DNA from 3 places in the Syntrophobacter fumaroxidans MPOB genome. Region 2 is predicted to be linked to each of the others. Evidence: riboswitches for the same ligand, from Rfam matches in the RefSeq annotation. Region 2 holds a riboswitch; each other region holds the start of a gene.
The links. Region 2 has a riboswitch for cobalamin ahead of cobT (nicotinate-nucleotide--dimethylbenzimidazole phosphoribosyltransferase). Riboswitches for the same ligand answer to the same signal wherever they lie in the genome.
Positions count from the first base shown of each region.

Region 1: another riboswitch for cobalamin. It lies ahead of SFUM_RS11055 (precorrin-8X methylmutase); the one in region 2 lies ahead of cobT (nicotinate-nucleotide--dimethylbenzimidazole phosphoribosyltransferase).
Region 3: another riboswitch for cobalamin. It lies ahead of cbpB (peptide-modifying radical SAM enzyme CbpB); the one in region 2 lies ahead of cobT (nicotinate-nucleotide--dimethylbenzimidazole phosphoribosyltransferase).

Region 1 is NC_008554.1:2,610,542-2,612,803, reverse strand. It holds gene SFUM_RS11060 (UPF0182 family protein) at 1-449, opposite strand, end outside; cobalamin riboswitch at 731-924, shown strand; gene SFUM_RS11055 (precorrin-8X methylmutase) at 1,182-1,856, shown strand; gene cobI (precorrin-2 C(20)-methyltransferase) at 1,869-2,262, shown strand, end outside.
Region 2 is NC_008554.1:386,681-388,942, forward strand. It holds gene SFUM_RS01630 (protein kinase domain-containing protein) at 1-93, shown strand, start outside; gene SFUM_RS01635 (DUF3303 domain-containing protein) at 389-664, shown strand; cobalamin riboswitch at 691-892, shown strand; gene cobT (nicotinate-nucleotide--dimethylbenzimidazole phosphoribosyltransferase) at 1,018-2,079, shown strand.
Region 3 is NC_008554.1:3,034,300-3,036,561, forward strand. It holds gene cbpB (peptide-modifying radical SAM enzyme CbpB) at 1-1,095, opposite strand, end outside; cobalamin riboswitch at 1,313-1,499, opposite strand; gene sbtM (thio(seleno)oxazole modification radical SAM maturase SbtM) at 1,888-2,262, opposite strand, start outside.

The DNA of each region.
Region 1 (2,262 bases), 2.2 Mb from region 2:
GGGTCCGGCACACCCGTCTTCGGTCCCGCCACGTACAGCAGAAAGGCTTCCCACTTCTCGAATATCGGCAGGGCGATAATGACGGCCAGGATAAGCGACAAGGGGGTGTAGACCCAGAGCGACCCGGACCTGAACATCCGGACGACGTTCAAGTACCGGTCGAGCGCGGCGATCCTGAACTTCGACGGGGCGGGCGGCACATTCCCCACGTATCGCGAAGCCACCCAGAAATTGAGAAAAAAAATCAGGAAAAACAAGAGGGTGACCGCTCCGAAGACGATGTAACGGTAGAGGAGCCGCAGCCAGTAGTAAAGCCCGTACCCGAGGGAATCGAACCACCAGATGTTGATCAGGTAGTCGACCGAAGCAAGGCTGGACAGGATAACAACAGCCGAGATGCCCAAAATGCCGATCAGGATGATGAGAGGCCAGCGTGCCCAACGATTCATTTGCGACTCCTTTGGCACCGGTGAGGGAGAAACCCTAATGATGCGATCGATGACTCCCGGAAAAATTGAGGAATTGAACCATATCGAACGCATCGGGTCAAAGATTTTCGCAGCCGTTTCCAGTGCATCCCCGCCGTGCTTCGAGCATTTGCGTTGACGCCGGCCGGCAAATGCGATAGACAGTGCATGAAGGGTCGTGCGGCGGCGTGGCCGTTGACCGTGCGCCGGGTTTTTCTCCATCGGGTTCATCCGCTGGAACAGGTAGAAGATAATCAGTTCTTTGAAATTATACAGGCACAGGTATCCAATATTGGGGATTCAAAAGGGAAGACGGTGAGATGCCGTCGCGGTCCCGCCGCTGTAAACGGGGACGAAAACCGCCGGTTTGCCACTGGTCCGGAATCAACGGGCCGGGAAGGCGTGGTGAGTAGGCTGATCCGTGAGCCAGAAAACCTGCCTGCGCCTCAGGGGTTCTCAGGGCCGGAATGGAACGGCATTCCGTGGGGAACGCGGTATTCCCTGATGAGAAAAGGATCAAGTCGAGCTGGGTGCAGTCCTTGAAACTCCGCAAGAAAAGGGGTTTTGAGGACTTTTTTTATTTGATCGCCCTCGACACGCCTTCGGGTACCGGGCGTGACGATGCCAAGGGGTTGTACGTGAAGCGTCGGGTTTGCGCCCGCGTGGTCGTGTCGCGTTCACCAGGTCGGCGGGCGTCGGGGTCGGAGAGATGCAATGGCTTTGAACGAGCTCATGGGTTCAACGGAGGATCGGCCGGGATTGGTGGAAGCGGGGCGCTCCATCGAGATGGAGAGTTTCCGCATCATCGATGCCGAAATGGGGGAGCATCCTTTTCCCGAGGACCAGTGGCAGGTGGTGCGTCGAGTGATCCACACCACGGGCGATTTCGATTATGCCCGGCAGATTCGGTTTCATCCCCGGGCTGTGGCCTCGGGGGTGGCGGCTTTGACACGGGGCGCTTCCATTTTCGCCGATACGCGCATGATTGCCGTGGGGCTGTCGCCGTGGCGATTGCAGTGGTACGGGAATGAGGCGGTGGTTCCGGCACTCCACCCGGAAAGCCGGATACGGGCCGAAGAACAGGGGGTCACGCGTTCGGTTGCCGCATTCAGGGGCGTTTCCGACCAGTTGAACGGCGCCGTCGTGGCCATCGGGAACGCACCCACCGCGCTGCTCGAGGTGCTCCGTCTGATTCGTGAAGACGGCGTGCGCCCCGCGCTGGTGATCGGTGTCCCGGTGGGATTCGTGCAGGCCGCGGAATCCAAGGACCAGCTCCAACGGATGACCGATCAGCCCGCCATCGCCGTTCTCGGCCGCAAGGGAGGAAGTTCGGTGGCGGTGGCCATCCTGCATGCGCTTCTGGAATTGGCCGGAAATGTCAACCAATAAGGATATTCAGCCATGTTCGGCACTCTTTACGGGGTCGGCGTCGGGCCCGGGGATCCGGAACTGCTCACGCTGAAGGCGGTGAAAGTTCTGAAGGAAGCGGCCCATGTTTTTGCCGCTTCCTCGTCCAGCAACGATTACAGCCTGGCGCACGACATCGTGCGGGAGCATCTGCCGCCCGGAACGCCCATCGACCAGCTGGCTTTTCCCATGACATTCGATTCCGAACACCTGGAAAATGCATGGACGGCCAACTGCGAACAGGTGGTCGAGATTCTCAGGCAGGGAAAGAACGTCGCCTTCATCACACTCGGAGATCCGCTCACCTTCAGCACGTTCATCTATCTCATGAGGAAGGTGCGCAGCAGGCTTCCCGATGTCAACGTCGTCGTCGTCCCCGGCATCACCT
Region 2 (2,262 bases):
CTGACCTTCGAAAAGTCCTTTTCCGAATGGGTGGGACGCGGGGTGGAGCGTCAGTATTATGAGCTGCTCGATCGTCTCCGGTCCAAGATCTAGCCTTCTTCGGCCCCCATGGTCTTCCCGTCCTCGCCTTTTCCCGCGGCATGCCGGATCGCGCTCCCCGGATTGACTTGCGTTAACATCCCGTGTTTATCTATAATGGTCGGCATTGGCACGGGCACCCGATTGTCCGCCGGGAGGCTTGAAGTGTGCGGCGCGCCTTGGCCGGGCGCTGCGGGGGCCGGAATATTCCGGGGGATTGTGGCACGGAAGTCCCCGCGATCGTCTAACGGCGTGCGGCCGGGTCCGACGGTCGAAAGCAGTCGAAGTCACTCCAGAAAGGAGAATTTTCATGTTATTTCTTGCCATTTTCAGCTATTCCCCTGAAGACCGGGACGACGTTATCCAGAGAGGCATGGGAACCGGTACCAAACACCAGGGTGTGGAAGTCAAGGGTGAATGGTTCGACATCTCCGGCCATCGGGTTTTCAGACTGTTCGAGGCCGACGACGAGGTCCACCTGGCGGCGTCCGTCTATGCCTGGACGGACCTCGGAATCGCCGAAATCATTCCCGTCATGGAAACGGAAAAGGCCCTGAAATTCCTCAAACGGGTCGGTACAAAGTAAAAACGGGTTCGGTTTTCGACGCCCGGATGAAACGATGTCTTTGCGGTGCCTCGGGCTCAAAAGGGAAGTCGGTGCGATGCCGACGCGTTTGGCCGGCGCTGTGAGCGGGGATGAAACCCGGCGGCGACCACTGTGCTCTCTCATCTCGTGCGCAGGGGGAGAACGGGAAGGGGCCGGGAAGTAAGTCGATCCGCGAGCCAGAAGACCTGCCGTGAAGACTTGGTGCGGTCGGTGCCGTTTGTTGGGCGGTGGGATTGCCGAAGCCATAAAGCGATCCTTCAAGCCTCGATGCAGAGGTTTGAAGGATCATTTTTTTTCGAGAAAGCAAATGCTTTCAAAGGAGCCAGCAGGATATGGAGAAGCTTGATCGTTTGTTGGAACGCATCGAGCCGGCCTCCAAGGATTGGGAGGCGAAGGCATGGGAAAGACTGCACGCTCAGATTCGGCCGCGCGATTCGCTGGGACGGCTTGAGGTCATCGCGGCGCGACTGGCGGCGATCAAACGGAGCCTCACTCCCGCGGTGGGCAGGAAGATCATCTTCACCATGGCCGGCGACCACGGCGTGGCCGCGGAAGGGGTCAGCGCCTATCCGCAGGAAGTGACCGCGCAGATGGTGGGCAGCTTCGTGCGCGGGTGGGCGTCGATCAACATCCTGGCGGTCCACTGCGGCGCGGCCGTGCGGGTGGTGGATTGCGGCGTCGCATCGGATCTGCCTCCGGACTGGCCTGTTTTGCGCCGTAAACTGGGCAAAGGCACCGCAAACATCGCCGTGGGCCCCGCCATGAGCAGGGAGGTGGCGGTCCGGGGTCTGACGATCGGTGCGGAAATCGTGCAGGACGCGCACCTGAAGGAGGGGTATCTCCTGTTCGGCACGGGGGACATGGGGATTGGTAACACCACGCCGTCGACGGCCATCATCGCGGCTCTTGGCGGCAAGCCCGTGCGGGATCTCACCGGCAGGGGGACCGGCATCGACGACGTCGCGTTCGAGCGGAAGGTCCGAGTGATTGAAAGGGCGCTCGCAGTGAACAGGCCCGACCCGAATGATCCCCTGGGCGTGCTCGCCGGAGTGGGAGGGTTTGAGATCGCCGCCTTGGGCGGCGCCGTTCTGGGTGCGGCGGCACTCCGCGTTCCGATCATCTGCGACGGGTTCATCGCCACCGCCGGGGCGCTTGTCGCATGCAGGCTCGCGCCGAAAGCCGCAGACTACCTTTTTGTGTCGCATCGGAGCCGGGAGGTCGGACACACCGCCATGGTGGACATGCTGGGCATGCGCCCGATACTCGATCTGGACATGAGACTGGGGGAAGGCACGGGGTCCGCGCTGGCAATGAACATCGTGGAAGCGGCGGCGAAAGTGCTCGTTGAGTGCAAGACCTTCGAAGAAGCGGGAGTGACGGACACGGGGCACTGATCCCCAGGCACTCACGCGCATGGTCTAACCAGGGCGAAGTGCTCCCGGACGATGCCCGTCAGCCTCACGCGCTCCCGCGCATGGCCGAATCCCTCCCCGCGGAAGCGCGGGGGAGACCGCGCAGACACGATATCCGTCCTTGCCGGGTGTTCCCTCGTAAGCGCGCGCGGGGGGCCGCCGGGC
Region 3 (2,262 bases), 2.3 Mb from region 2:
ATTGCCGCCCTTGAACTCTTGAAAACCAATGAACTCACTGCACGGGAACACGTCGCCCTGCGCCGATACGGCGAAAAAGCACCGACCGCCTCCACAGGGCGAAATGTCGCACATGAGCCGCCGTCCCGTCGGGCCGATGATGCCTGCCAGCACGTTGGCAAAATTGGCGACAACCAGTTTTCGCCCGGTCTCGACGTACAATTCGTGCGCACGGTCCAGCGCACGGCAGAAACGCTCCGCCAGCACCCGGTCGGACGGTTTGAGGTCCCTGCCGCCCTGCTGCGTGCAGCGGACCGGGTTGAACATCACCGTGGCGATGCCCCGTTGGTGGTAGAAATCCACCATGGCGGGCAAAGTGTGGACGTTGCCGCGCGTCACCGTTGTGATCACATTGAAGGCCGGATAAGATGCCAGCTTCTCGATCACCTCCGAGACCCGCTCGAACCCGCCCGTTCCGCTCCAGTTCCTGCGCGTGAGGTTCGCCACGTCCGCGGTCGGAGCGTCGAGCGAAACCCCGATGCCGACGCCGTGATCCTTCAGGAAGGCTATGGCCTCGTCGTCCAGCAGCATCCCGTTGCTCTGGATGCCGAAGGTGAAGTCATCGCGGAACCTTTCCATTCCGGCGAAAATCGCTTCCTTCGCCATCAGCGGTTCGCTTCCGTGGAAGATCAGCTGGGGCCGCGCGCCCGCAGGCATGATCCCGCAAAACCAGGACTTGAGGCGTTCCAGGGCCGAGCAGACCTCCTCCGGCGTCATGGTCTTCCCGTTGCGACGCAACTCCTCCGGCAGGTAGCAATAGCTGCAGTTGAAGTTGCACCGGTCCGTCGGGTTGAAGTAAACGGCCGAAGGCTTCAGGCCGAAGCGAAGATGCCCCATTTCCTCCCGGAAGGAATCGGCCCGGGCGCGGAGGTCGCCGACGAGCTCCCCGGCAAGGGCGTTGCCGAGGGCATGGCGTTCGACCAGCGCCCACCAGGCCAGGTCCGGTTCGACGACAGCCACCCGGTTCGGGTCGCCGAAATCCAGGACGGCCAGACCGGGCCCGTAACCGGTGTTCGCGTACAGAGTCGAAGGACTGTGTTCTCGTGCGGTATTCATGGGTTTTCCTTACTTCCCGGCAGTCTCCGGGGTGAGCAGAATGTAATGGGACAGACCCGTTCCCGCGGAATTGCGGCAACGGCGGCGGTAAGAAATGATACGGGGTTCTTTCGTCATGTTTTGCTCCTTTCACGGTTTGTACGGCGCGCTCCAATAAAAAAACCCGGACAAGCCGCGCTCTCGCGCATGGCTTTCCGGGTTCCCTTTACCATCCGGACCCCGTCCAGGCTCTCCTGCAGGTCTTCTGACTCTCGGATCAACTGGGGATTCGCGGCCTTCCCTTCGAGGTGGACCCCGAAAGTGACCGAGCCTTCGCTCAGGGCAAATCCCCATCCCCGATCACAGCGGCGGGACCGTCACGGAATTTCACCGTGTTCCGGGATGCAGGAAAACGACGGATTCTGAACTGCGTCTTGTACATTGCCCAAAGAAGTCGACCGTTGTCAAGCGTTTTCAAGAGGCTTGCACGGCCGGTCGCGGATTCATCCGGTCGCGGCCGCGAACGATCGGTTTGGCCCGGGGACACGGCATGGCACGTCCGCCGCGCAATCCGGCGAGCCGGTGTTGAGCGATTTCGAACGCAATTATCCATGCCCCCTGCGACACCCGCGAAGCATGAAAACAGACTCACCCGGGGATTTGTTTTCCAGGTAATCGGCATCGGAGCGGAACGGAGCTCTCCCACCGGTTCCTTCAAGCTTTAGGCTTTTCTTGACGAACACCTCGCCGGTTACGGCTTCAACCGCCTCAGCGGGGGGGGCCGGATCACTCGGCCCGGCTTGCGTGGAAGCATCAATCATCGAGGAAGCAAAAAGGATCGCGCTCGCGGAAAATATCCAGTCCGAAGCTGTGGGAGACCGCGAGGCAGCCTCCGCAGGCGGGTCTGAGGGCACAGGACCGGCAGGCGCCGGACCCCTCCCGGTACCGACGAGCTTCCCTGGAATCGTAGACGGAGGCAATGCCGTCACGGACCACATTTCCGATCCGGGATGGGAAGTTGCGGCAGGCATGCGTTTCCCCGTCCGCAAGGACGGCAATGGAGTTGAAGGCGGCTCCGCACCCGTACCCGGAGCAGCCTCCGAAGAGGGAAAGGCCCCGCTTGCGCCGAACGATGTTGAGGAGACTGTCCTTGAAGCTGATAGTGGGATTGTCCTCGGATGCGTCCGC